Linked DNA regions of Prosthecobacter dejongeii. Each later gene encodes a partner of the first gene's protein in a complex. Links are inferred from orthologs where the notes say so. Each region holds a gene or a part of one and is shown on either strand. Other genes may lie near its edges.

Region 1 (14,609 bases):
ATGTCTGTATTTCACGACGGACCAACCCGTGCCTGAAACACCGACAATCTACCTGGATGGGGATGGCCGAGGGCCTGTCAACAGCGCCTGTGTATTATCAAAAATCTCTCCGCGCTACGCACCCGAAGGTCAGCATCTTATTTCCGCCAGTGTCATCGGCTCCCCCTCCAGTGGTGAGCTAGAAGGAGTGGTGAGAGACCAAATGGCGGCTTGGTTTGGGGAATCTGCATACCTTTGGAATCACCTGCGGAGTTACCAAATCCGCCATGCACTGCCGGAGGGGCGCCAATTGCGCCTGGGTGAAGGCCCTCTTGGGGCCGTGCTTGCACCGGGGCTTTATCGTTGTGGTGACTGGTGTGAAGATGCCTCCATCAACGGGGCACTGATCAGCGGTCGGCGTGCGGCGGAGGCCGTGCAGGGTGCTTTGGGATGATTTTCTGCCCTCAGTAAGCCCTGACCCATTGCGCAAATGAGCGCTGATTCTTCACAAATTTAGGGCAACATGCGCCGAGGTCCGGCACGCGCCCTGCTAAGGTCGAATTGACAACCAGTCTCAGCGGTCTAGTCTCCGCGCCCTTTTTCATCTCCAAACCTAACCATCAATGAGCACCCCCGCGCCCGGCAAACCCGTCTATAACGTCAAGAACCCCTTCATCGCCAAGGTGAAAAAGGCTTATGACCTCTCTGGCCCAGGCGCACCGAAAAACACTCGGCATTACGAAATTGATCTCGCCGGCAGTGGGTTGGAATACACTCCCGGAGATTCCCTCGCAGTGCAGCCTCAAAATGACCCTGCCCTGGTGGACGATATGCTGAAGGTGCTGGGCTTTTCTGGCGAAGAGACCGTCACTCACCCGAAGACCGCCGCCCAGGTGCCCATCCGCCAAGCCCTCATCGAAGGCAGCCTCATCACCGAGGTAGATAACAAGCTCATCAAAGCAATCATCGAGAAGACCAATGGCCAGACGCTGCTGGCCGACATGGCCACGCCTGAGACCAAACAAGCACTTAAAGATTACCTCTGGGGCCGTTTTGTCATTGATCTCCTCATCGAGAATCCAGATGCCAAATTTGAGCCTGCTGAGTTTATGGGCGTGCTGAAGAAACTGAACATCCGTCTTTACTCCATCAGCAGCAGCCAGAAAGCCCATCCAGAGGAAGTGCACCTTACCGTTGCCACGGTGAAATACACCAGCCATGGCCGCGAGCGTGGGGGCGTGGCCTCCACTTTCCTGGCGGAGCGCATCACTCCAGAGACCACCATTCCTGTTTTTGTGAATCATGGGAAAGGCTTCCGCCTGCCTGAGCCCGAAGAGGAGACCCCCATCATCATGGTCGGCCCAGGCACCGGCATCGCCCCATTCCGCGCCTTTGTGGAAGAGCGCAAAGCCACTGCCGCGAAGGGCAAGGCCTGGTTGTTTTTTGGCGAAGTCAGCAGCGCGACCTGCTTCTTCTACAAGGACGAGTTCGATGCCTACCTGGCAGATGGCACCTTGACCAAGCTGACCACTGCCTGGAGCCGTGATCAGGCCGAGAAGATTTACGTGCAGCATAAGATGCTGGAAAATAGCGCCGAGATCTTCGCCTGGCTTGAGCAAGGAGCCATCGTCTATGTCTGCGGTGATGCCGCACGCATGGCCGTGGATGTGGACAAAGCACTGCATACCATCATCGAAAAAGAAGGTGGCAAGACCCCAGAAGAAGCCGTCGCTTACATGACTGCCTTTAAGGACGCCAAGCGCTACCGCCGCGACGTCTATTAACCCAGGCGGGTTCATTGGTAAGTTTCAGGGCCTCAACGATCTTCGTTGAGGCCCTTTTTGTTAGGGAGCCCTCACTCCATCTCTGCCCGCCATTTCAGAGCCATCTGTTTCAGGCGCGCAGCCTGCTCAGGTTCACGCTCGGTAAGGTTTGTCGTTTCTTTTGGATCTATGATGAGATGGTAAAGCTCCATTTCACGACCATCGGCATTGACCAGCAGTTTCCAAGGTCCCTCCCTCACCCCGACATTGGGCGATTTAGCCCCCGCCTCTTTTGGATAAGGAAAAGTGCGGATCCCCTGCCCTTTCAATGCCGGTTTGCGCCCATACTCCCAGAACAAAGGCCGACCACGCTCACGAGGTGTGCCTTTAAAAGCTGTGGTCATGTCTTCCCCATCAGAGATATAACCTTCAGGTAGAGGTAGCCCAGCCAGTGTGGCCAGGGTGGGAAATAAATCCATCGCACTCACCACTGTCTGCTCATCCACCTGCCCCGCTGGCACCACGCCAGGCCAGCGCATGATGAGCGGCGTACGGATGCCCCCTTCATAGAGGCTCCACTTCATGCCTCGCAGCCCACCTGTGCGTGAACGGTCGAAGGATGGTTCTGGCCCATTGTCACCTGCCAGCAAGATCAAGGTGTCCTTCTCCAGCCCTAACTCTCGAAGTCCCTCCATCAACCGACCGAGTTGGCGATCCGTCTCCGTAAGTACCGCCCGGAATTTTTCCAGTGGCTCACGCTCATCAGCCCCCTCCATAGGGCGGAAAGGCGTGTGGGTATCGTCCAGCCAGAGATTCACGAAGCAAGGCTTGGCCGATTTCGCTTTCAAGAAGGCTAACGTCTCATCCACCATCCAACGAGTGCGCTCATGCCTCGCCACCTGCTGCGGTTCACGCTCCATCGTCCAAGGCATGGATTTTATACCAAGAGCGGCGGCGGGTTCAGGGCTTTCATAGGTGCCCAGTCCCAAGTCATAACCATAAGCGGCAAATTTCGGCGCATCCGTGACGTCCCGCCCACCGCCTAAATGCCATTTGCCAATGTGCGCCGTCGCATAACCTGCTTTGCTAAAAAGACGGGGCAAAGATGGGGCTGAGGGGGCCAGATAATCCACCTGTTCACAGGCACGATTTCCCTCCCGCGATTGCAAATAACTCGTGATGTGCCAGCGTGCTGGATATTGCCCAGTGATGGCTCCACAGCGCGAAGCTGAGCAGATGGGTGAAGCGACATAAAATTGGCGAAACTGCATCCCCTCTCGGGCTAGGCGGTCCAGATGCGGCGTCGGTATCTTGCCCCCGAAAGTCGCTGGATCTCCCCAGCCGAAGTCATCCACTAAAACAAAGACGACATGAGGAGGGGCGGCTTGGCCAAATAAAGATAAAAATAGCCCTAAAATCAGGATCACGTACTTCATGCTCCATGAACGTTCACCGCTTGGCAGATTCATCCAAGGATTCACGCCTGCACCTATCCTAAAACCACCCAGGGAGATCATGAATTCCACATTGACGCCAACGCACAGGGCGATACTCTAGCGTGGACGCATCAACGCATCATCATTCGTCCATATAACCAACACAGCACCATGTCCCGCTCTTACATCTTCTCTTCTGAGTCCGTCGGCGAAGGTCATCCAGACAAAGTCTGCGATACCATCTCCGATGCCATCCTCGACGCATGCCTCACCGTGGACCCGAAGAGCCGCGTCGCTTGCGAAACCTTCGCCAAGAGCAACATCGTGGTCGTCGGCGGTGAAATCACCATCCCAAAACTCCAGGACAAAAAGAAGGGGACCACCAAGCCGATTGATGAAGTGATCAACGTCGGCAAAGTCATTCGTGATGCTGTTCGTGGCATTGGTTATACCAATGACGACGATATCTTCCATGCTGACCAAATCTTCATCAACAACTACCTCACCATTCAGAGTCCAGACATCGCCCAGGGCGTGGACGAAAAAGCTGCTGAAGGTAAAAAGCATGCTGAACAGGGTGCTGGTGACCAGGGCATCATGTTCGGTTACGCCTGTGATGAAACGGAAGAGCTCATGCCAGCCCCCATCATGTATGCCCACCGTCTGGGCCGCGAGCTGACGAAAATCCGCAAGGCTGGCAAGGCTGCTAAGTGGCTGCGCCCCGACGCTAAGAGTCAGGTGTCCGTGGAATACGTGGACGGCCGCCCGACCCGCATCGTCAACGTCGTCATTTCCACCCAGCACGCCGCCAGTGTGGAGCACGCAGAGATTGAAAAATTCTGCATCGAGCAGGTCATCAAAAAAGTCCTGCCAAAAGGCATGCTGACCAAAGACACCGAATACCTCATCAACCCAACCGGCAAATTCGTCGTTGGAGGCCCTCAGGGAGACAGCGGTCTGACAGGTCGTAAGATCATTGTGGACACCTACGGCGGCATGGGCCGTCATGGTGGTGGTGCTTTCTCTGGTAAAGACCCGTCCAAAGTGGACCGCAGCGCTGCCTACATGGGCCGCTGGGTTGCCAAGAACGTCGTCGCCGCAGGCCTAGCCTCCAAGTGCGAAATCCAGTTTGCTTACGCCATCGGTCACCCTCTGCCTGTGAGCGTGCATATCGACAGCTTCGGCACTGGCACCATTAGCGATGACGCGATCCTGGATGCCGTCTTGAAGACCTTTTCCTTCAAGCCCGCTGATATCGTCAAGCAGCTTGACCTCCTCCGCCCCATCTACTCCAAGTCCACCAACTACGGTCACTTTGGCAAGATCGGCGATGCTGACCTGACCTGGGAAATCACCAGCAAGGCCGAGGCACTCAAAAAAGCTGCGAAGTAAAACTTCAAGTTAGACATCTCCAAGTAAAAGCCGCACAGGATTTCCCTGTGCGGCTTTTTTGTCTTAAGTGACTTCCATAAAGAAGTCTTAGACCACCTGAACGATCTTTGATCAGCCAAGAGCTTTCATGAAATTGGCGCTTGCCACGACTCGCTCAAATTTGAGAGACTTGGCACGCCTCAGATGACCCACCCATCTGCCACCACCTTTTACGTTGGGGTTCTCCTCGTCGTTTATAGCTGGCTCGCCTCCCCTCTACAGGCGGCGCAGCCCGTCATCACCATCGCTGAAGCTAAGGCTTTGATGGCACGGCGTGATGTCAAAGACCCGGTTCGCGTGCGGGGCTCTGTCACCTTTACCAATCATCGGCTAGGCATCGCTTTTGTGCAGGATAGCTCAGGCGGAATCGGCTATGACCCGCGCACCCGCACCAGCGCTAAATTTCCGATCCCCGGTGACACGGTGGAGGTGGAAGGATTTCTCACACGACGGCAGGGCTTGGCCATGATCCTGAAAGATAGCAGTGACTATGGGGCACCAGAAGTGCTTCCCGTTCCGGATGAAAAAACGGCGATTCCAGCCCTACCTTTTGATTTAGATGATGCGGCTCAACTCAGACTGGATGGTCACCTCACCCGGGTCTCGGGTGTTGTTCGGCGCATTTCCGTTCCCCCGCTAGAGAGTGCACCCATGCTGGTAGAAATTAGCACCCCCAGCGGATACGCCATCGCACGGTTACCCTGGCGTGAGCCTCAGCCCGTGTTAGATCAGTGGTTAGACTGTCCCGTGACTTTGACAGCGGTGCTGGTCTGCCGGGCAGACCCGCCACTTTTGCCAGAAGATGCAAGTGCGCTCTTACTTGTATCCTACCGTAGCCGTTGGGTCCTGCAGCCTCGAGCTTTAGAGGAAGCCTTCGACAGTCCACCTATCACGGCCCTCCGTGACATTCAGGCCACTCCGCGAACCAATGCGCGTCAGCGTGTCCATTTACAAGGCATTGTCACAGCAGCACGCCCCCGCTCATGGGTGTGCCTGCGGACAGAAGACGGGAGCATTGAAGTGACGACGCGCCAGTTAACCACCTTTGTTCCCGGCCAGCGCCTTGCTGTAGCAGGTTGGCCGCAGAATGTGGAAGGCCGATTAACCCTACAAGACGGCATTTGCCGTTTGATTGATCATTCAGGAGCCCCTGCACCCATTCATCTTGAGCAGGGATTTTTTCACCCTCGCATGCAGCGCGAGTTAGTTTCTCTCAAAGGTATTTTACATACCCACACTTTGTCTGGCGGCATCCCCCGCCATACGTTAGAGCTACCCAGCGGGGTGCACTGCCACCTCGCCTGGCAGACCTTTTTGAGACCTAACCAAATGCGCCACCTCTTGGAAGGTAGCCACATTCAGATCACCGGAATCTGCCACATTCACAGCCCAGGCAGCTTCGAGGCGGGGGCAGATGGCACATCGCCCAGCATCTCCATCCATCCTCGAAGCCTGACAGACCTGACTCTTTTAGAAGGTCCCTCTTGGTGGACGCCAGCGCGCCTCACCCTAACGGTGTGGCTTCTCTCTGCACTGGCAGGTCTGGCTATCCCTGGCGCACTCATTTTCCGCTGGCAACTCTGGCGGCAGGCGCGCCACATCCGTGAAATCGAGAGCCATGCCGCAGCTGAAGAAGAGCGCTTGCGCATCGCGCGCGAATTTCATGACAGCCTCCAGCAGCAGCTCAGCAGTGCCGCCCTGCACCTGGAAACACTCAAAGGCGCCATCCATGCGGCACCGGACATGCTGCCCCGTCTGATCGAAGACACCACTGCGATGCTCCGGCATTGTCAGGTCGAAGCCCGCCACACCATCTGGGACCTGCGCAGTGAAACGACTTTGGCCACAGGTCTCATTGCATCTCTAAAAAATTGGTTAGAGAACCGTGTTCAGCCCAGCATCTCGACCCAGATTGAGTTCACTCATGAAGGTCAAGAAGCGCCTTTACCCGAAGCCATTGCGCTCCAACTCATGAGAATCGTCCAGGAGTCCGTCCACAACGCACTCACTCACGCCTCCGCGCGCCACATTCGGGTCCACCTCAGTACTGTGGCCACCGCACCCGCCCAACGAAAACGCTTAACACAGGGCTTCCATTTGACCAAAGTCACCTCCAAAATCCCAACCCAAGGCAAGCGTTTACGGGAATCTTCAGCAGACTCTTCTGAACGGGTTCTTCAGCCGCAGCGCCCGCCTACCATGCCTCATCTGCACCTCTTGATCCAAGACGATGGAGTCGGCTTTGACCCACGCCTCCTCAGTAGCCCACCTCCAGGGCACTATGGCTTGGCAGGTCTCAAAGAAAGGGCTGCAAAAATACGCGCTCATCTTGAGATCAGCACCCATCCGCAAACAGGCACACGCATTTCACTGCACCTGCCGCTGAGTTTTCCGTCCCATGCAGTCACCCACTGAAAACACCATTCGCGTCATGATCGTGGACGATCACTTTTTCACACGCATCGGCCTAACCGCGACGCTTAACCTGGAAGAAGGCATGGGCGTCATCGCAGAAGGTTCATGCGGACAAGACGCGATTGATCTCTACACGCAGCATCGGCCCGATGTCGTCGTGCTTGACGGTAATCTTCCAGACATGCATGGCACCGACGCCGCACGAGAAATTGTTAAACGCTTCGACGCAGCTCGACTGCTTCTTTTCTCAGTGGAGGAAACAGAGGAAGACATCCACCGCGCAGTCTCAGCAGGTGTCCGGGGGTACTTACCTAAACATGCATCCCGGCCAGATCTTATTCAGGCCATCCGCACGCTCGCCTCTGGCAAACGTTACTTTCCGCAACCCGTTTTGGGGAAATTACACGAGCGCCGCAGCCACGTCACTCTTTCAAGCCGCGAACAAGAAGTGCTTCAAAATATGGCTAAAGGCTGGCCCAACAAACTCATCGCCGCAGAGATGGCTGTCTCTACCGAAACCATCAAGACCTATGTGGCACGCATCCTAGATAAGCTGGATGCTCAAGATCGTACCCAAGCGGTGATGACAGCCCTTGATCGTGGACTTTTGAAAAGGTAAGTGGGCTCACCACATCCCCATATTTCCTGTTATCCTTCATCGCCGAATTTAAGGCTTAAGATTTACCATCCCCCAAAAAGGGGACAGCGCGAATCTTCCCCCCGCCTTCAACGACCGCTGAAATATGCGGCGTTATGGCTAACCAACCACCTCGTTATCAACCTGGGTTAAGAGCCCTCACTTCTTGGGTGCGAAATATCGCCCTCAGCGCCACCCTCGCTGCAGGAGCGGCTTTTGCCGTGCCAGCAAATTTCGAAACTGGCGTAATCACCACTCCAGTCCAAAACACAGGAGATCAGTGGAACTCGATCACCTTTACACGCACCTTCGCCACCCCTCCCGTGGTCGTCATGGGCCCTGCTACACAAACAAATGGTGAGCAGTGCGTGCTGCGCGTGCGCAATGTTACAACCACGGGTTTTCAGTATCAAATAGACGAGTGGGATTTTAAGAACGGTTATCATCCGGCTGAAACAGTTCACTACCTTGCCCTCACCGAAGGAACTCACGTCTTCGGCACTCAGCGCTGGCAGGTGGGGCGCATCAGCGCGGTGAATCGCACCAATATTGCATCTACCCTCACAGGCTTTTCTACAGCTCCCGTCGTCTTGGGCCAGGTGGAGACCACCATCAACACCGCTGGAGTCGCCGGACTAGGAGTCAAGGCACTCAAGACCCGCATCAGCGGTGTCACCAGCACCGGTTTTCAGGTCAAGTTAGAGACGCAGGAACTAGATACAGGCACTATTTCCAATGAAGGCATTGGTTACATAGCCGTCTCCACGGGCACTGGTTATCTGGATGGCAAGGTGTTAAGTGCTGTGCGTACCACCGGTGGTGTCACCAGCACGCTTGCCACGGTCACATTTCCCGCGACGCGCACGGCCCCAGTCCTCATCGCACAGACACAGTCTGCAAATGAAATGGATCCTGGTGAAGTTAAAATGGCGGCGCTCACGACCACCAGTGTTCAACTTCGAATCCAGGAAGAAACCTCCGCAGCAACTGAAACCGCCCACGTCGCTGAAGACCTTGGCTACATCGTGCTCGGGGACATGGCTGGGGAAATCGCGGCCAAGGTGGAAGTGGGTGATGTCATCGTGACTCAGGCCAGTGCCACGACCTGGACCCCCGTCACCTTTGCCATGCCATATACAAATCCCGTCATCATCACCGGCCCACTCTCTTACCGTAGCAGCACCTCCATGACGATTCGCGTGCGCAATGTGACTAGCACGGGTTTTGAATTTCAAGTGGATCGCTGGGACCATCACACCACTCAGAGCCATAACATTGCGGAAAAACTCAGCTACCTCGTCATGGAGTCTGGCACCTTCGCCATCGGCGGCACTCTTTGGCAGGCTGGGGCCAAAACCGGCGTCACCCAGACTGGCACAACCCAGGCCCTCGCCTCAGGCTTCCCTGCGGTCCCGGTCCTTTTCTCTCAGGTCACCACTGTGGCCGATCCACAAGCGGTTCAATCCCGTGTCAGTGCTGTCACGACCAGCAGCTTCGCTGTCGAATTGGATGAATCTGAAATTGATACCACCGCCCATGCTGCAGAGACCGTCCATTGGGTAGCTATGACTCAGGGCAGCAGTAATTTTTTCACCACGCGCATGCGTTTCCAAGCTGGAACCGGAACGAACATTGACAGTGCCTTCCGCACCCGCACTTTTTCTCGGCCGCATGCAGACCCTTACATCTTTGCCTCCATGCAGACGAAGAACGATACTGATCCCGCCACCCTCCGCTGGCGTTACCTCTTTGCAGATCGCGTGGACCTCGTCGCTCAGGAGGATGCCCACCCAGCCCAGTATGGCGAAGGCACCGTCAATAACACCCACAGTGCTGAAACCGTGGCTTTCCTTTCCGTTCAAGGAGCAGAAGACCTTGATGAAGACGGCGCACCCGATGCTTGGGAAACCACGGTCGGGCTGGACCCCAACAATGGCACCGACGGCGCGCTAGACCCAGACAGTGACCTCCTCACCAGTCAGCAGGAATATCATAATCGTTTAGACTTTGTGACATCCAGCAGCCACACCGCTTTTACAGGCGGTGTTATCACCGTCAGCACTGTCACAACCAATGGTTATGAAATCAACGACGTCACTGCTGGTATCACCAGCAGCACAAATGCTCGACTGCGCATCAATCGCAATGGAGGCTTCGCCCCCATGACGGTCAATTTCACACTCGCGGGAACAGCGACGACTGACACCAATCGCGCGCCTGCCAGCAGTGCAGACTACACCGCATGGACCGCTTCCACTGGCGGCACACAGGTTACTACCAGTATCCCTATGACGGCCAACGCGCAGAGCGTGGACATCTACATTCGCCCCGTAGATGACGGTCTCAATGAATATCCCGAGGGACTGCGGCTGACAGCTACCGCCAATGCATCTCTCTACACCATCACCTCTCCCACGAACTCCGTTGTTTTGATCAATGACTCCATGGACATCCCGGCGAATGAAAAGCTCTTCCTGGGCACTTTCCTTGCACAAGGCACTGCCGTCACCAGTGCCTCCGGCTTTGCCACAGTGATCTTGAATGGGCCTAACAACAAAGCTCGCATCTCTACCGTCTTTAACGGCCTGACCACCCCCCAGGCGGACATTGATGGCAGCCATGTTCACTACAACGGCGGCACCATTGTGTATGGTGACCCTGACGGCCTGCCAAACGGCCCTCTTTCTGACTACCCTTGGACCATTGTGGACTCCGCTGGCTATAAAGCCCAGCAGCTCATTGATGCGCTGTTCCGTAAAACACCGGCCGAACTCCTGTATGTCAACGTCCACACCACCCGCTACTCCAGCGGAGAAATCAAGGCGGAGCTCACCCGTGTCACAGGTGTTGGCCCCTTCGTCACCCCACCTGCTGCGCCAGGATTGGAAAACTTCACGACCGATGAACAAGTACGTCGGGACATCATCCGCTTCCTCACTCAGGCCACCTTTGGTGCTAACCAAGCCGATGCCGATGCCCTCTATGCGACCATCTCAGGTGACAAAAAACTAGCCACCAACCGCATCGCCGCCTACACCGCTTGGATCAATGATCAGTGGAGCCGCAGCCAGACCACACTGTATGACTACCATCTCGCCGCAAATAACCAAGAGTTCGCTCTTCGCGGTCTTCAGGCAGATCTGCCCGCAGTCGTGGACAATCCAGCCACGACCACCGTGGATGAAACTTACCCTGCTGCACCACCGCCAGACAACGCACTCGACTGGACTCGCTGGGGTTCAGTCCCCAGCCCAGCGGGCGCCTGGACCTACCGCCCCATCCCCCCAGGCCTCAACAAGGAGTCCTACGATACAGACCATATCAACCGCCGACGCGCCTGGTGGACAGTCGTCAACCGTGCTCACGATCAGCTTCGCCAGCGCACCGCCTACGCCCTGGAGCAGATCTTTGTCGTCTCGGATCGTGAAGGCACTGTGCAATCTCGAACCTACGGCCACAGCCGTTATTATGACATGCTGGGTGACTTCGCCGATGGCCAACGCCACCTCCAGCCGCCTAACGGCACGTATAGCAGCGCTACTGGAAGCACCATCACCTTCCGACATCTGCTAGAGGACATCAGCAAGAGCCCCATCATGGGCAAGTACCTTAGCCACCTGAAAAACCAGAAAGCCCAGTTCGATGTGAACGGAGTGCAAACGCTTTCGCCCGATGAAAACTACGCTCGTGAAATCATGCAACTGTTCTCCATTGGCCTGCTCGAACTGCATCCAGACGGGACCATCAAACTGGCTAACAGCGGCCAACCCATCGCCACCTACGATAACGATGACATCAAGGAGCTTTCCAAGATCTTCACGGGCTGGAGCTTCGCCTACGTTCAAAACAGCGCGGCCAATGGCTATGTCCCCACACTTGTTCAGAACACTTTCCTGAACGCCAGCGAAGGGGCTGAATACTTCCACCCTGGGTATGAAAACCCCATGAAAAACTTCCCCGCCTATCATGACGAAGGGGCCAAATCCATCCTCGGAGTTACGCATGATGCCTACACAGGCACCAGCACTGACACGACGGCGCGAACCAACTATGCAGAAGCAGATCTGGACAAGGCACTCGACACACTCTACAACCACCCGAACACTGCACCCTTCATCTGTAAACGACTCATTCAGCGTCTGGTCACCAGCAACCCTAGCCGTGGCTACGTTTACCGTGTCTCGCAGGTGTTTTTGAACAATGGCAGTGGAGTCAAAGGTAGCCTCAAAGATGTCGTTAAAGCCATTCTCCTCGACTATGAAGCCCGCAGCCTAACCAATGTAGATCCCCAGGTGGTCAACAGCACCACCTCGGTCAACGTGGGCTTTGGCAAGGTGAAGGAACCTCTCATCCGCTATACCCAAATCCTACGCGCCTTCAATTCGACATCCCAGATCAATGTGGGAGATCTCAGCAGCTATGGTTACCCTGCTGGCCAGCTCGCCAATCTGGGCTCAGGAGCCACCAGCTATCGGTATAGCGATACCCTGACGGACCTCGGTCAGATTCCCAACAATATGCCGAGTGTGTTTAACTGGTACCTGCCAGACTATACACCTGGTGGCCGTGTGGCTGCGGCCGGTCTTGTCGCGCCGGAACTGCAGATCATGACGGAAAACCTCGTTGTCCGAACCGTGAACTACCACCGCACGATTGACAATGGCTCCATCATTGATCCTGCCGCTACCACAGCCAGCGGCCAGTCCACAGGCACCATCCTCGGAGATGCCACGGGCAATCTCGACAACGTCTTCATCAATCTCGCTAGCCTCACTACAGACTACCGCCTGGTGCGGGAAACGTCTGGCCAGACTGAGATCAGTGCGACGACTTATCTTGTGGATCGACTGGATGCCCTTCTGTGCGCAGGCTCCCTGAAGGCTAAATATCCCTACGTCTCAGGCGGCAAAGACCCGCGCAGCATCATCATTGATCAGACAGCCGCCACTTATGTGGACGCACCACCGGTGACCCAGGCCAATGCCGGTTCCCGCGTGCGCACGGCCCTCTACCTCATCACCAACTCTCCCGAATTTATCGTCCAGAAATAGTCCGCCCGAATCGAAACCCGAACACCTTGACCTTTATGAAAAATCGCAAGCATCAAGATCACTTCGATACCCGGCGGAACTTCCTCTGCCGCTCCGCCTGCGCCAGCCTCGGCGTCACCTCCGTGGTCAATACCCTGGCTCACCTCCGCCTCGTCCAGAGCGCGATGGCCCAGAGCGCTCCGACGGATTACAAGGCCATCGTCTGTCTCTTCCTTTATGGAGGCAATGATGCCAACAACATGCTGGTGCCCACTGCCGGCACTGCGCGAACCAACTATGATACAGCACGGCCCACCACCCATCCACTCCATATCAGCACCAGCGCCGCGCTCCCCCTCACGGCTCCAGCCGGTGGGTTCAATCAGGCAAGTGCTAGCAGCTTCGGCCTACACCCCAGCATGACCCACACCCAGGGCCTGTTTAATAGTGGCGACCTCGCCTTCGTGGCCAATGTAGGCACCCTCGTCCAACCCATCACCCGGGCACAATACGTCGCCGTGCCGCGCACCACGCCTGTCCCACCGCAGCTCTTTTCCCACAGCGATCAGCAGCTCCAGTGGCAGAGCAGCATCCCGGACAAGCCTTTTCAAAATGGCTGGGGTGGCCGCACCGCCGAGTTGCTCAACTCCATCACCAATCCCACGAGCAAAGTCTCGATGAACATTTCCATCGCCGGCCAAAACTCTTTTCAAGTGGGCAGCAGCGTGGTGCAATACGCAGTCAGCACGGGTGGTGTCGTGGGCCTCTCTGGCTACAATGCCACCACCAATCCGGCCTACAACACCGGCACTTACGGTAACTCTGCCAACTACGGCGTCAGCCCAGTTCAGTATGCCGCCAACAATTCAGGGAATACGCTCAAAGCGCTCGATACCATCACCAAGTTGACACGCTTAGAGTTAGGTGAAAACGAAAGCCATTACCAACACCATCTTGAAGAAGGCTACAATGACGTCATGAAAAGGGCGCGCGACAATGAAGCTGTCGTCGGCGCATCCCTGGGCTCATCCACTGCTGCCATAGATGCGGCCTTTGCTGCCGCCTTCCCCGGTGTCACCACGCTGCCCGATGTAGCCAACCAGCTCAAAATGGTGGCTCGCCTCATGCAAGGCCGGGCGGCATTGGAGAACAATCGACAGATTTTCTTTGTCAGCATGGGCGGTTTTGACACCCATCAAAACCAACTCACCGACCACGCTACTCTCATGGGAAATCTCGACAAAGCTCTCAAGGGATTCAAAGATGCCATTGATGCCATCACCGCCGCCGAAGGCAGTGGCGACCTCTGGAATGACACCCTCCTCTTCACCCACTCCGACTTTGCCCGCACGCTCCAACCCAATGGTGGCATTGCAGCTTCTGGAACCGACCATGGCTGGGGCGGTCACCAGATCGTTATGGGAGGACCTGTCATTGGACAAAATGTTTACGGCAACTTTCCTGACCTAGCCCGTGCCACTGGCCAGGATGTGGACAGCAACCGTGGCCGCTGGATCCCCACCCATGCGGTGGACCAATACGCCTCCGTCATTGCCAAATGGTTCATGAGTCAAGGCACCAGCTACGTTCCCGGCGTCACTGGAGCCAACATCAATGACATCTTCCCCAACCTCGGTCGCTTCCAAAATTCCCTCACCATCCCTACCGAGCTCAGCTTCGTTGACTTCACCGTGTAAACCTCAGACGCCCACAACGCCCAGCCCTTCTTCAAAGGGGGCTGGGCCTAACATTGAGCCTGACTGTCAGTTTACAGATCCCTCAAGTCATCGTTTTAAGTTTATCCTCACCTGATTCCCCCTTTTCATGAAATCCGTCAAACACCTCGATTTCGCCATCGTTCTGATAACTATCCTCTCATTAGCATGGTGGATTGCAGGCGAACCCGAAGTGGCCTCAA
Region 2 (14,640 bases), on another replicon or contig:
AGAATGGTTCGAATGTGGTGATTTTACTCAGAAATTAAGTTCGATCCCCTCTCATCCCCAAGAATCTCCCGCCCTCACATTGCCGCGGCAGCCCTTTGCGCCCTTGGTCTCTCGTGAAAATTTTTTGGCCCAGGTTCGTCGGGCGCAGGAGTACATCATCGCTGGGGACATCTATCAGGTGAATATTTCCCAGCCCTGGCGTGCTGAATGGCCCGTGGGCACCCCGTTTTTTCCTTTTTACGAACGTCTGCGCCGGGTTTCCCCAGCGCCCCATGCGGCCTGTATGAATTTGGGAGAGACCACCCTTCTTTCCGCCTCGCCTGAACTGTTTCTCAAACTTTCTGGCCGCACTATCGCGACGCATCCCATCAAAGGCACCCGCCCACGCTTTCCCACAGATCCTGCCCGTGACGACGCCTCTGCCCGTGAGTTGTTAGCCAGCGACAAGGAGCGAGCGGAGCTCCTCATGATTACGGATCTGGAGCGCAATGACCTCGGCCAGGTGTGTGAGTTTGGCAGCGTGAAGGTGCCAGATCTTTGGCGGGTGGAAAGTTTCGCCCAGGTGTATCACCTCGTCTCCACCGTCACGGGCACGCTGCGGTCTGGCATCAGTCATGCGGCGGCTTTTCGGGCCTGTTTCCCTGGAGGGAGCATCACCGGTGCGCCGAAAAAACGCGCTTCCGAGATCATTGCAGAGCTGGAGCCCTACCCCCGTGGCCCCTACACGGGGGCGGTGGGTTACTTTGGTTTCGATGGCGAAAGCCAGTGGAATATCGTCATCCGTACGGCCGTGCAAAAAGGCGGGGAGATTACCTTTCATGCGGGATCTGGCATCGTCGCAGACAGCATCCCTGAAAAGGAATGGGAAGAGACGCTGCATAAAGCCTCCGGCATTTTGGCCGCCTGGGCCGCTGAAGATTGAGGCTCGATGTAATATCGTGCAAAAGGCAGCCTCTGGCCTTTTTCATCGCTGCAATCGGCATGGGAAAGTCGCCGCCGATATGAATGGCTAAGGATGCTAAAGCGTTGATGTTCAGCGCTTTGGGTGTGCCGAACATCACGGGGCATGAGTCTAGCTAAAGGGAAAGTAGTCGCCGTCCACTCGGATGGCCCATTTCTCAACTTAACCATTCCACCCTTATGAAACGCACTCTGCAAATCCTCTGCCTAGCTGTGGCCGCCCTCGGACTGTCCAGCTGCACCACCTATGTCGAAGAGACTGGCTACGTTGCTGCACGTCCTGGTTATGTCGCTGGGTATGGTTATCGCACCGCTCCACGCCATCACCACGGCCCATACTATGGCAGCAGCCGCTATTATGACGGCCGCACGGTAGCCTACCGCGGCCCTTCTCGTTATCGTTCCAGCTATCGCGACTATGATGGCCGCCGGGATTATGACCGCCGTCGTAGTGTCCCTTATCGCTCCACCAGCGTGAGCACCCGAGTTCGCGGCGATGTGACCCTGTTCCGCTAAAAACCCTCTCTCTTTTGCATCAACCTAACCTTCTTCACTCCCATGAAATCCATCGTCTATCTGACCCTCTCCGCTATGCTGGCCTTCGCCTTCCCTAGTTGCACGACCAACGTCAATGCGGGGGGCGGAGCCAGCGTCAAGCATGGTAAGGCCAAGCACTCCCACCACCAAAGCAAGACTGGAGTGAAAGCCAATGTCGGCGCTTCCCTGGGCTTGTAACATGGATCTTTTAAAACCCTTCTGTGCGGGTGGAGCTTCTCCATCCGCACTTTTTGTTAGGAGTCAGGCCATCGTATGGCGTTGACGAAATTGTCGAGGTGTCATGCCTGTGCGTTTGCGAAAGTGCTGGGTGAAGGCGCTTTGATCGCAAAACCCATGATCCAAGGCGATCTCGGCGATGGAGCTCCCCGTCTGAGTCAAGGCCTCCGCAGCGGCTTGGATCCGCAGTCGTAGAATAAGCTCATGAGGAGTGCTGCCCAGCGTCTCGCGCAGTTTTCGGTGGAGCTGTCGTTCAGAAAGATTCACCGCTTTGGCCAGATCGGAGGCTGTTAGGCTTTCGGAAAGGTGTGTTTGGATGTAGGCCACCGCTGCCGCCACCTCGCGGACAGCGTGTTGTGCACCCTTTTCTTCACAGCGGCGGCTCAGCCCCATGATGCCAATGATGGTCCCATCTTTACCCGTGATGGGCAGCTTGGTAGTCATGAACCAATTCAGTGCTCGCTGCTCATCCAGCCATAACTCCAGCCGGTTCACCACAGGCTTACCTGTGAGGATGATTTCTTGGTCATCTTGGCGGAAAGCCAGTGCCACATCTGGTGGGAAGAAGGCATCGTCTGTCGCTCCGATGAGCTCTTTCTCATGCTTTAAGCCCAGACGTTCCAACTTGGCGGCATTCGCGGCGATGAGACGGCCTTCGGCGTCTTTGACGAAAAAGAAGACCCCAGGGAGATGATCCAACATGGTCCGCAGAATCTGTGGATCCAACATGAGAGAAAAAAACTCGGTTTGAAGACTGGAGATCATGGCAGGGATTTAACAAAAGATGGCGCTCACTCACAAGACGCCACCCGTTCTCCTCTGCTATTCTTCGACCATGCGCACGCAGCTTCTTTCCTTTCTCTGCCTCACGTCCCTTCTCTCAGCGGCGGAGGTGGACCTTGTCGTTTATGGCGGCACCCCAGCGGGCATCAGCGCAGGCATTACCGCCGCGCGCGAAGGGGCCAAAGTGGTCATTATCGAACCGACCCAGTGGATCGGGGGGCTTGTCACGGGCGGGCTGTGCCGTACGGACGTGGGGCGGGAACAGACCATCGGAGGTTTCCCACGTGAGTTCTTCAGCCGCGCCGCCGCCGCACAACCCGGCACCAGCATGTGGTATGCGGAGCCGAAGACGAATCTGGCCACCTTCAAAACCATGCTTGAAGAAGCGGGCGTGGAAGTGGTCACCGCGCAGTCCTTGAAATCCATCACGAAGGAGGGCCCGCGCATCACCCGTCTCACCACCAGTGCGGGTACGACTTATCAGGGGAAGATGTTTGTGGATGCCAGTTATGAGGGCGACCTCATGGCCGCTGCCAAGGTGAGTTACATCGTTGGCCGGGAAAGTCAGGCGCATTATGGGGAATCGCTCGCAGGTTATTACCCCATGCCCATCCGCCCGCGCACGGTGGAGGTGATGGAGAGTGATTGCCCCAGCATCGGCGGCACAGGGCCCAGTTACATTCATGGCACCCCTGCTGGGATCTCAGGGCTGGATGCTGCAGGCAAACCTATCTTTGGGGTCTATGCCGCACCGCAGCTCCAGCCGGGCAGTGCAGATCACCGCACCCAGGCTTACAACTTCCGCATCTGCGTCACTCAGCGACCCGACCTGAAAGTGCCGTTTCCCAAACCCGCGACTTATGACCCAGCCAAATACGAGCTGCTGCTGCGTCTCATTCGGGCTTTTCCAGGCGTGCGCTTTGGCCGCTTGTTTCATCTCGGGGGTGTGGCTAACGACAAGTATGACCTGAATGCCCAGGGCCTGTTTTCCACCGATTATCCAGGTGCCAATACGGCCTATCCGGAAGGAGATGCGGCCACGCGTGCGCAGATCTGGCAGGATCATGTGGACTTCATTCAGGGCATGCTCTGGTTTCTAGGTCATGATGAACGCGTTCCGCAGAGCTTGCGAGATCAGTGCAACTCCTGGGGACTCTGCAAAGACGAATTTGCCGACAATCAATACTGGCCCTACGCCCTCTACGTCCGTGAAGGTCGTCGCATGATCGGTGAGTACGTCATGGTGCAAAAGGATCTGCAAAACGACATTTTTAAAGAGGACTCTGTGGGTATGGGTTCCTTCGTTATTGATTGTCACATCGTGCAACGCATCCTCGCGGAGGACGGCACGGTGAGGGATGAAGGCAGTTTTCCAGATGCCCCCGCTTTGCCTTATCAGATCGCTTATCGCAGCCTGACACCGAAGCTCACGGAGTGTGAAAACCTGCTCGTTCCCGTCTGCCTTTCCGCCAGTCACATCGCGTATTGTTCCCTGCGCATGGAGCCCGTGTACATGGCTCTGGGGCAGGCCTCAGGCTTGGCAGCAGTGATGGCGATGCAGAACAAAACTTCGGTGCAGGCCATTGATACGAAAGCGCTGAAACAGAAGCTGCTGGATCAAAAAGCGGTTTTGGAACTGGCGGAGCTCGCCACCATGGCTCGTTCCTCGAAACTGCCTGGACTCGTCATGGATGACCAAGATGCCGAGCGTGTGGGCCACTGGCAGGGTAGCACCTACGGGAGCACGTTGGATGGCTCCAGCCGCCATGATGAAAACCTGGAGAAAGGCAGCAAGAGTGTCATTTACCGTCTCAAAGTCCCCGCCACGGGGCGCTATGAAGTGCGTGTCTCTTACGCTTCCGCTCCCAATCGTGCCAGCAATGTACCCGTCAGCATTGCCCATGCAAAAGGCAGCACCCAGGTGCTCGTGAACCAGAAAAAAGTCCCCCCGGTGGATAAGCTCTTCATCAGTCTGGGCACCTTTTCATTTAAAGCAGATCAGGATGCCGTGATCACCATCAGCACTCAGGCCACGGATGGCATCGTGGGCGCAGATGCCGTGCAGTTGCTCCCGCAATAAATCCGCAGAGTCAGGAGAGGACTGGTCTCATGAAGAGACCAAAAGAAGTTCGTGTTTTTAAGGGTGCGATTGGCGTTGGTATCCGCGTGATCATGAAAGCGCTGCTCTCCTCCGCCCTTCTCCTGTCTCCTCTGCTGCTTTCAGCAGCCAGCCCCACAAAGCCTCTGAACATCGGCTCTCGGTGGGAGCTTTTCATGGATTCGCTCCTGCTGACCCAGGTCAAGGGGGTGACCCTGAAACTGCATGAACCTGTGCGCCGGGAAGTGGTGCTGGTGACGGATCAGCCCTGGGAAGGACCCACGTGTGCATACTTTTCCGCCATTCAAGATGGGAAGAAAGTGCGGCTCTATTATCGGGGCTCTGCTGGCGGTTCAGATCACTCAGCGGACCAAGTGACATGCGTGGTAGAAAGTGAAGATGGCATTCATTTCAGCCGTCCTAAGTTGGGACTGATTGAAGCTGGCGGCACCAAGGAGAACAATGTCATTTGGCGCGGCGTGGAGTCGCACAACTTCGCGGTCTTTCTCGATAGCAACCCTGCCGCCAAACCGATGGAACGTTACAAAGCCTTGGGTGGGGTAAAAGAGCCTGGGAAAAATTGGATGACGGGGGAAACCCCTGGCGGTCTTTATGCGTTTGCTTCAGCGGATGGTTTGAAGTGGAATAAAATGCGGCCAGAAACGGTGATGACCAAGGGGGCTTTCGATTCTCAAAACATTGCTTTTTGGGACGAGCCTAACCAACGATACACCAGTTACACGCGCATCTTTACGAATAAGATCCGTGACATTCAAAGCAGCCCCTCCACGGACTTTTTGACTTGGGGGGAGCCTACCTTGAACCGTTATGAGGCAGAAGTTCCGCGTGAGCATTTTTATACCTCCGCCACCATCCCTTGCCCCACCGCTCCTCACCTGTATCTTGCTTTCCCAAAACGCTACATGCCTGGCCGCAAAAAGATCGCCACACACGCACTGCCTGGAGTTTCAGACACGGTGTTCATGACCAGTCGTGATGGGGTGAATTGGGATCGCACTTTTTTAGAGGCGTGGCTACGTCCAGGCCCGGACCCGCTGAACTGGACCGACCGAAACAACATGGTCGCCTCGGGCATCGTCGAAACGGGGCCCGGTGAGTGGTCTCTTTACGCCAGCGAGCACTATCGTTATCCAGATCACAGGATGCGTCGCCTCAGTCTTCGCAAGCAGGGTTTTGCCTCCGTGCACGCCGATGTCAAAGGCGGTGAATTTGTGACACCTCCGCTCATTTTTACAGGCAAAAAATTGCTGCTCAACTACTCCACTTCAGGCACAGGCCGTGTGCAGATCGAGGTGCAGGATGAGGCGGGGAAAGCCATTCCAGGATTCGCCTTGGCTGAGATGCCAGAGCTTTATGGCGATGAATTTGAAGCCGAGGTGACATGGAAGAAGGGCTCCGATCTTGGCCTTCTCCAAGGCAAAGCCGTACGCCTCCGCATCTCGATGAAGGATGCCGATCTCTATGCCCTGCGTTTCGCTCCTTGAGGCTTGACGGAATGCTCCTGTCCTGAACAATCGCTCCTGGAATCCCTGCTGCCAAAAGCGGGTCTGATTTGATCCACTCTTCCATGAAACTACGCCCCTCCCGTATCCTGCGCGAACTGCGTGCAGGTGAGTCCTCCACGATTCTTAAACTGAATCTCATTGATCCGCGCATCATCGAATTGGCTGGTTTAGCTGGGGCCTCGGCAGTGTGGCTTTGCAATGAACATGTGCCCAACGATTGGTTGAATCTGGAACACCAGATCCGTGCTGCCAAGCTGTATGACATGGACACCATCGTGCGGGTGAATAAGGGCGGTTACAGTGAGTATGTGAAGCCCTTTGAGTGCGATGCAACTGGCATCATGGTGCCTCACATCACCAGTGCTGAAGAGGCACGGCAAGTGGTGGACATGGTGCGCTGTCGGCCGGTGGGTAGCAAAGCGCTGGATGGGGGAAACATGGATGGACTCTTTTGTCAGGTGTCGCTGAGTGAATACGTTCACCACTGCAATACTGAAAAGTTAGTTATTCTACAAATCGAGTCTCCCGAAGCTCTGGAGCAGGTGGAGGAGATTGCCGCTGTGCCGGGGTATGATGCGCTGCTGTTCGGAGCGGGGGATTTCAGCCACCGCGTGGGTTTGTTAGGCCAGGCCACCCACCCGCAAGTCGTCGCTGCCCGCAAGCGGGTGGCAGCGGCGGCATTGAAACATGGCAAGCATGTCGCCGTGGCCTCGCTCTTTGGTCAAAAGGAGGAGGTCATCGCCGAAGGCACCCGCATCTTCACGCTAGGGGCGGATGTGATCGAGCTTGGCAACGCTATGCGCAAGATGGTGACAGATTTCCACGGGGCGGCAGGGCGCGGTGAGACGGACTCGGTTTACGCTTCCAAATAACGGCCATGCTTTCTTCCTTTTCTCTCCAAGGTAAAACCATCCTGCTCACTGGGGCTGCGGGTCTTTTTGGCCGTGGCTTGGCCACTGCTCTGGCTGAAGCCGGGGCCACACTCATCATCGCCTCCCGCAGCGCGGAAAATCTACAGGCCGTGGCCACTGCGGAAATCGCGCGTGGGCACCGGGTGCACGCGGAGGCTTTTGATCAGGGAGATGAAGACTCTATCTTAGCCCTGCGCAGCCGCATTGAATCTCGCTTTGGTCCCCTCCATGGGCTGGTGAATAACTCCGTGCTGCGTCCGATGAAAGGCACACTGGGCAATGTGAGTCAGTGGGAAGACTCCATGCGGGTGAATGCCACGGGGCTGATGCTGATGCATCGCCATTTTGGCAGCACCATGGCTGAAGCGGGGCGCGGCAGCATCGTCAATATCGGCAGCATCCAGGGCATGATCGGCCCCAGCTATGAGCTCTATGCGGGAACCAGCATGGGTGACATGCCCCCCGATTACTTTTTTCACAAAGGCGGCATGCTGAATCTCACGCGCTTTTATGCGGCGCTTTATGGACCGAAAAACGTGCGGGTGAACTGCCTGGCACCAGGTGGGTTTTACAACAATCAGCCCGAGTTGTTTGTGCAGCGTTACAGCGAGCACACGATGCTGAATCGCATGGCGGATGACGATGATCTGGGTGGAGCTGTCGTCTTCCTGCTCAGTGAAGCTTCACGCTACATCACCGGGGTGAATCTGCCGGTGGATGGGGGTTACACCGCGAAGTGATCACCGCTCACGAAACACCGAAGGATCATCGGCTTTGCGACGTTCATGCTTACCCATGAAATGGTTCTTTCTTCCTCTTTTCAGTCTTACGCTCACCGCGGCCGAGCCGTTAAAGCTACCTCTGTGGCCTGAAGGCGCACCTGGAGAGATGAAAGCCCCCTCTGCCGCCACGGCGGAGTTCATTCAGAAGCGGGCGGGCAAGAGCACGGTGACGAACGTCACCTCCCCTACGATCACGGTTTACCAGCCAGATAAACCGAATGGTACGAGCGTCATCGTAGCTCCAGGTGGGGCCTATGCGTTTCTTTCCGCTGTGCATGAAGGCACGCAGGTCTGTGAATGGCTGAATACCCTGGGAGTCACGGGCGTGCTGCTGACTTACCGCACCCCCACGCGGGATGAAACACCTCCCCATGAGAAGCCGGTGCAGGATGCTCAAAAGGCCCTGGAGATCATCCGTCAACACGCCACTGAGTGGAAGCTGAACCCCAAACGTGTGGGCCTCCTCGGCTTTAGCGCGGGGGGCAATCTGTTGGGCCATCTGGCCTGTGATCGCGATTCCAAGACGAATGCTCAGCGCCCAGATTTTGGCATCATGATCTACGGCGGCGGTTTCCTAGATCCTGCGGATCCCTTCAAGCTGAATCCTGCTTTCACGGTGCCTGCCGATGCGCCGCCCATGTTCCTCGCCTGTGCCAGTGACGATGGCAATAACCCGGTAGCTGCCACCCTGCTTTACCTGGAGTATAAAAAGCAAAAACGCTCTGCCGAACTGCACCTCTTTTCCGCCGGCGGTCATGGCTTTGGCATGAGGGATAACAAACAGCCTATCAACGCCTGGCCCGCCCGTTGTGCTGAATGGATGGGCAGCATGGGCTGGTTGCCGTGATGTATCCGGAGGTGTGAACCCTTACTCCTCAGGGGGAAACAACCCCTGACTGTCTAAGAGGCTCGATTCGCCTTCACCGCCACCGCTTCGATCTCATACCGCAACGAAGGCGGCAGGCAGTTCGTGATCGTGGTGCGGGCGGGGAAGGGAGCGCTGAAGTATTCGCGATACAGTTGGTTAAACGTGGCCACGTCTTCTGCATCGCGCACGTAGTTGCGGGTCTGCACCACGTGGGCCAGGTCACTGCCTGCCGCTTCCAGCACCTTGCGCAGGTTTTCCACCGAACGGCGAAATTCGCCCTCAAAGCTGTCGCTGACAATTTTCCCCGTTTCATCCACGGAGGCTTGGCCAGAAACGAAGATCAGGTCCCCCACCACCACGCTGGGGCTGAAGGGCAGGTGCGAGGTGGGTGTATCGGGATTCTGCGGGTAGGAGACCAGGGGATGATTCATGGCGGGACGATCCGTGGCTGGGCTTTCCACGATTGACAGAGGCTCAGAGCAGCTTTTTACGCTTGAACCACCAGATGGGCAGCAGGGCGGAAATCACCAGCACGCAGATGACGGCTGGGTAGGCCCAGGGCAGCTTCAGCTCAGGCATGTGCTCAAAGTTCATGCCATACAGGCTGGCGATGAGCGTCGGCGGCATGAACAACACGCTGGCGATGGTGAAGATCTTGATGATTTGGTTCTGCTGGATGTTGATGAGGCCCAGGGTGGACTCGAGGAGAAAGGTCATCTCCTGCTGCTGTTGGTTGGTGTAGTCATCCAGAGACTTCACGTCGCGCATCACGCTGCGGAACTGGGCCGCGAGGTCGCTGCGCATCCAGGTCGCGGCATTGTTTAAAAAGAACTGCAGCATGCGGTTCACACTCACGAGGCTTTCACGCAGATTCGCGACTAGGGCACTGCGGCGGCCCAGGGTGCGGACGACGTCTCCCAGGTCTTTTTCCACAGCGGCATTCGCCTTATTTGGATCCAGGCTGAAGACCTCACGACCAATCTTTTTCAGGTCGGATTCCACGGCCTGCAGCGCATCGGCGATGCGGGCCACGATGAGTTCACACAGGGTCAAAAACACGGCATCGCTGCTCATGGGGCAGGAACACTGGCGGCGGACCTGCTCCACCATGACCCGGAAAGCCATGGGATCTGCGTAACGGACTGTCGTCAGGCAGTCGGGAGCCAGCACAAAGGTGATGGCGGTGGTGTCAGGATCGGGCGTGTCCAGTCCTACGGGAATCCACGCCGTCATGTACAGGGCACCGTGCTCTGTGTAGAGTCGGCTGGATTCCTCGATCTCCTGCATCTCTTCCCGGGTCGGGAGGCCGTGCTCCAGCCAGCTTTCCGCCTCCAGTTCCTCCGCACGGGAAGGATTCAGGAGGTCTAAGTACACCAGATTGTCCGGGAAGGGACGTACCTTCTCGTCCTGCCAATCGAAGAGCTGACCTTGCTGGGTGATGAGTCGAACCATGATGGGGGGCGCAAACAGTAGCGGCAGAGTGAGGAACCGCCAAGGAAAAGGCGCGGAAGATGTCAACTTGTCACGAAAGCACCAGAAACAAGGGCGGGCCTGGATGAAGGTTGAAGACTGCCCCTCGTCTCGCGTAGAAAGAAACCTCTGCATGATCCTCTCTCCAGCCTGGTACCACATCGAAAATGAGGCCGAAATCGCCTCGCCTGCCCTGCTGCTCTACCGTGAGCGCATTGAGTATAATCTCCAACTCATGCTGGAGATCGCTGGTGGGCCTGAACGCCTGCGACCGCATGTGAAGACCCACAAGCTGCAGCCGCTGATCCAGCGCCAGGTAAAGTTGGGCATCACAAAGTTTAAAGCCGCCACCATCGCGGAGGCGGAAATGTGTGCAGCCGGGGGCGGTACCGATGTATTGCTGGCCATGCCTTGCGTGGGGCCGAATGGCCATCGCCTGGCCCTGCTGGCCGTAAAGTTTCCTGAAGTGAAGTTTTCCGCCATCGCGGATGACGAGGCCTCGCTGCGCACGCTCGCGGCTGCGGCCCAGCAGCACGGTGTGACGCTAGGCGTTTACCTGGAGCTAGATTGCGGCATGGGCCGCACTGGCATCATCCCTGGAGAGGCGGCGGCTTTCCTCGTGCATGTGATCAAAGACACCCCGAGACTGCTTTTCCGCGGCCTTCATGCCTATGATGGGCACATCCATGATGCAGATCTCGAGACCCGCCGCAGCCGCTGTGAGGCGGCTTATGCGCCCGTGTTGGAATTTCGCAAGCGTCTGGAGGGGGAGGGCGTGCCCGTGGGGGAATTGGTCGCCGGCGGCTCCCCCACCTTCGGCATCCACGCACCTTTGCTGGATCGCACGCTTTCCCCAGGCACCACGGTGCTGTGGGACTTTGGGTATGGGGACAAACACCCTGATTTACCTTTTTTGCCTGCCGCTGTTTTGCTCGCCCGGGTGATCAGCAAACCAGGCACGAATCGCCTGACTCTGGACCTCGGTCACAAATCCGTGGCCCCAGAAAACCCGCATCCGCGTGTCCGGTTCGAGGAACTGCCTGAGGCGGAGGTGCTGATGCAAAGTGAGGAGCACCTGGTGCTGCAAACCGACCGTGCGCACGAGTTCCAGATCGGCCAGGCTCTGCATGGCATCCCGCGCCACATCTGCCCCACCGTTTCCATGCACGGGGAAGCCGTAGTCGTGGAGGGGAAATCCGCCACCCAGCGCTGGCCCATCACCGCGCGCAATCGGCGCATCTCGGTGTGAGGGGGACGTCGTTTGGCTTTCGTTAGCAATCAAATCCTGAGCGTCTAAAACGCGTTCCCTCGCCCCAGGAACTGGGGAGAGGCCCAGGTGAGGGGTGGTCGCAGCACGCGAAACATCGTCCGCAAAGTGTGCCCAGGTTCTTAAGCCTTCACCTCTCAAAGAAAAAGGAGACCGCCTTTGGAGCTCTGATCTCCAAGAGCAATCCTCTCCTGAACACCTCATTCGCCAAACCAACAAAAACGGGCCGGAAGTTTCCTTCCGGCCCGTCGTTGGGGGTTTGGGTTTTTTATCGTAAGGTCTGTCTTCGCAAGCTCCCGGTATGCGAGGACAGATCTCTCAAGACAAAAAAGTGTTTTTGAAGAGCGACCTGCCATGACAGACAGGCCACCCCCCTTATGAGTTCAAAAAGAACTCATTTATTCCATTACATCATGCCGCCGTGGTCATGAGCGTGGCCGCCATCGGCCTTCTCTTCCTTCGGAATGTCGGCGATGAGGCACTCTGTGGTCAGAAGCAGGCCGGAGATGGAGGCAGCGTTCTGGAGAGCGCTACGAGTCACCTTGGCTGGGTCAACGACACCCGCCTTGATAAGGTCGGTGTATTCACCTGTGGCCACGTTGTAACCTTCGTTGCCTTTGCCCTTCTTGACTTCAGCGACGATGAGTGCGCCTTCGACGCCAGCATTGGCTGCCAATTGACGAAGAGGAGCCTCGATGGCGCGAGCCACGATCTCAGCACCGGTCTTCTCGTCACCCGTGAGGCCGAGGTCGCCGATGGCGGCCTGAGCGCGGATGAGTGCGACACCACCGCCAGGAACAATGCCTTCTTCCACCGCAGCGCGGGTGGCGTGAAGGGCGTCTTCCACACGGGCTTTCTTTTCCTTCATCTCGGTTTCGGTAGCAGCACCGACGTTGATGACGGCCACACCGCCGGCCAGCTTGGCAAGACGCTCCTGGAGCTTCTCACGGTCGTAATCGCTGGTGGTTTCTTCGATCTGGCGCTTGATCTGGCTGACGCGGCCGGAGATGGCCTCGCTGCCGCCTTCACCTTCGACGATGACGGTGGACTCTTTGCCGATCGTGATGCGCTTAGCCTGGCCCAGGTCAGAAAGCTCGATGTTTTCAAGCTTGATGCCGAGGTCTTCGGTGATGCAGCGACCACCGGTGAGGATGGCGATGTCTTCCAGCATGGCCTTGCGGCGGTCGCCGAAGCCAGGAGCTTTGACGGCCACGATGTTGAGCGTGCCACGGAGCTTGTTGACGACGAGAGTCGCCAGGGCTTCGCCTTCCACGTCTTCAGCGATGATGAGGAGAGGCTTGCCGGAGCGAGCGACTTTCTCAAGCAGAGGAAGCATGTCTTTCAGGCTGCTGATCTTCTTCTCGTGGATGAGGATGAAGGCGGACTCAAGGTTCGCTTCCATGGACTCAGCGTCCGTGACGAAGTAAGGGGACAGGTAGCCTTTGTCGAACTGCATGCCTTCGACAACGTCGAGGGTGGTTTCGATGGACTTGGCTTCTTCGACGGTGATCGTGCCTTCCTTGCCCACTTTGTCCATAGCTTCGGCGATGATGTTGCCGATCGCGGTGTCCCAGTTGGCAGACACGGTCGCGACCTGGGCCACTTCCTTGCTGTCCTTCACGGGGGTGCTGATTTCTTTCAGCTTGGCCACGATGGCTTCGGTCGCCTTAAGGATACCGCGCTGAAGGGAGGTTGGGTTAGCACCAGCGGTCACGTTGCGGAGACCTTCGGAGTAGATGGCTTCAGCCAGGACCGTAGCGGTCGTGGTGCCGTCACCAGCGATGTCGGAGGTCTTGGAGGAGACTTCCTTGATGAGCTGGGCGCCCATGTTTTCATACGGATCAGGAAGCTCGATTTCCTTGGCCACGGTCACACCGTCTTTGGTGATCGTTGGGGAACCGAATTTCTTTTCAAGGATGACGTTACGGCCTGCAGGGCCAAGGGTAGCCTTGACGGCACGAGCCAGTTTGGTGACGCCGCGCAGGAGGGCCTGACGTGCGGATTCGTCGAAGTGGAGTTGTTTTGCCATAGTAAGTTAGCGTGTGAGGTGTGGTTTGTGAATGTGTAAGTCAGGGACGGCCATCAGAAGCACGCCCAGTGGACTTAGGCGATGATGCCCAGGATGTCGGTTTCGTTGACGATGAGGAGGTCTTCGCCGTTCACTTTGACTTCGGTGCCGCCGTATTTGGAGATGAGGACCTTGTCGCCAGCCTTCACCGTGAAGAGTGTGCTGACGTCTTTGCCTTCGTCGTCCTTGCCAGTGCCAAGGGCGAGCACTTCAGCTTCCTGTGGCTTTTCTTTGGCGGTGTCTGGAAGGAAGATTCCACCGGCGGTTTTTTCTTCGCTGATGGAGCGCTTGAGGAGGACGCGACGTCCAAGCGGGGTGATTGCGGTAGCCATAGTTGGTCTATTTTCTGCTAGCGGTTTACTTGTTCTGGTTTGGTTTGTTCATCTGCCCGGCTTGCAGTCACGCATGCGATGTGTGGCGGCCAGCCGGGCGGAAAATTGTTGGGGGGAGAGGAAGTCGGAGCGGAGCGGGATTTATTTCGCTGGAGGCTGGTTTTCTTTGATGGCGATGCCATTGCTGGCGCGATCTTTGCCGCCGTAACTCAGTTCAGGGGCAGCCTCGCCGATTTCCTCGACCAGGAAGCTGACAATGCGCTTGGGATCCTTCGAAAGGACGGCCTGCAGCATGCGGGACTTCTGGTCGCGGTTGTAGTTTTTGGTGTCGAGATCTAGACCGACAGAGCCGGGGGTGCCTTCCAGCCCCTTCATCTTGGCGGCCAGCTCCACGGTGGAGTTGATCTGGTTTTGCAGACCTTTGTCCTGGCCGAGTTTCGTGAGGGCCACTTTCAGGCTCTCATTCACTTCGGGCAGATTCAGGAGATCTGCGGCAGGTTTATTCGGGTACTTGTCCAAGATGGACTCAGCCTCATCGGCCAGTGCCTCGTTTTCTTCTGCTGCGGCTTTCTTGGGATCTTCAGCGAGGGCTTGCGACAGCTCGGCCTCGATCTTGGTATCGGAAACCACCGCTGCTTTAGGAGTGGGTGCCAGCACCGGGGCTTGGGCAGTTTCCTTTTTGCCACAAGAAATGAGAAGCGCGATGCCTACCACAGCCACAGCAGCGCGTGCCGATGCGAGATCGGTCGGGCTTTCCTGGGAGGGCTGGCGTTGGGCCAACCCTCTTGGGGAGTCGCTGTG

Evidence for each region.
Region 2: the proteins of metK (region 1) and groL are in contact, whole or in part, in a cryo-EM structure (PDB 8P4O), measured with the Escherichia coli proteins. The link is inferred for Prosthecobacter dejongeii from one-to-one orthologs.

Annotation. Positions count from the first base shown.
Region 1 is NZ_JACHIF010000011.1:10,380-24,988, forward strand. What follows is about bases 2,558-5,459. They hold metK (methionine adenosyltransferase), read left to right. Parts: upstream 2,558-3,349; coding sequence 3,350-4,570; downstream 4,571-5,459. Other genes in these bases: HNQ64_RS20595 (sulfatase-like hydrolase/transferase), read right to left, coding at 2,558-3,178; HNQ64_RS20605 (histidine kinase), read left to right, coding at 4,754-5,459. Outside these bases: HNQ64_RS20585 (NAD(P)/FAD-dependent oxidoreductase), read left to right, coding at 1-433; HNQ64_RS20590 (diflavin oxidoreductase), read left to right, coding at 603-1,763; more of HNQ64_RS20595, read right to left, coding at 1,835-2,557; more of HNQ64_RS20605, read left to right, coding at 5,460-7,024; HNQ64_RS20610 (response regulator), read left to right, coding at 7,008-7,643; HNQ64_RS20615 (DUF1800 family protein), read left to right, coding at 7,778-12,712; HNQ64_RS20620 (DUF1501 domain-containing protein), read left to right, coding at 12,748-14,388; HNQ64_RS20625 (hypothetical protein), read left to right, coding at 14,516-14,609. UniProt on the Escherichia coli protein: Catalyzes the formation of S-adenosylmethionine (AdoMet) from methionine and ATP.
Region 2 is NZ_JACHIF010000001.1:908,410-923,049, reverse strand. The notes cover bases 11,158-14,090. They hold groL (chaperonin GroEL), read right to left. Parts: upstream 13,469-14,090; coding sequence 11,846-13,468; downstream 11,158-11,845. Other genes in these bases: HNQ64_RS03440 (hypothetical protein), read right to left, coding at 13,981-14,090; HNQ64_RS03445 (co-chaperone GroES), read right to left, coding at 13,543-13,839; HNQ64_RS03455 (D-TA family PLP-dependent enzyme), read left to right, coding at 11,158-11,421. Outside these bases: HNQ64_RS03510 (chorismate-binding protein), read left to right, coding at 1-922; HNQ64_RS03505 (hypothetical protein), read left to right, coding at 1,141-1,476; HNQ64_RS03500 (hypothetical protein), read left to right, coding at 1,519-1,695; HNQ64_RS03495 (AraC family transcriptional regulator), read right to left, coding at 1,759-2,499; HNQ64_RS03490 (FAD-dependent oxidoreductase), read left to right, coding at 2,570-4,597; HNQ64_RS03485 (hypothetical protein), read left to right, coding at 4,690-6,120; HNQ64_RS03480 (HpcH/HpaI aldolase family protein), read left to right, coding at 6,204-7,013; HNQ64_RS03475 (SDR family oxidoreductase), read left to right, coding at 7,019-7,792; HNQ64_RS03470 (alpha/beta hydrolase), read left to right, coding at 7,848-8,681; HNQ64_RS03465 (RidA family protein), read right to left, coding at 8,735-9,133; HNQ64_RS03460 (magnesium transporter CorA family protein), read right to left, coding at 9,177-10,154; more of HNQ64_RS03455, read left to right, coding at 10,306-11,157; more of HNQ64_RS03440, read right to left, coding at 14,091-14,640.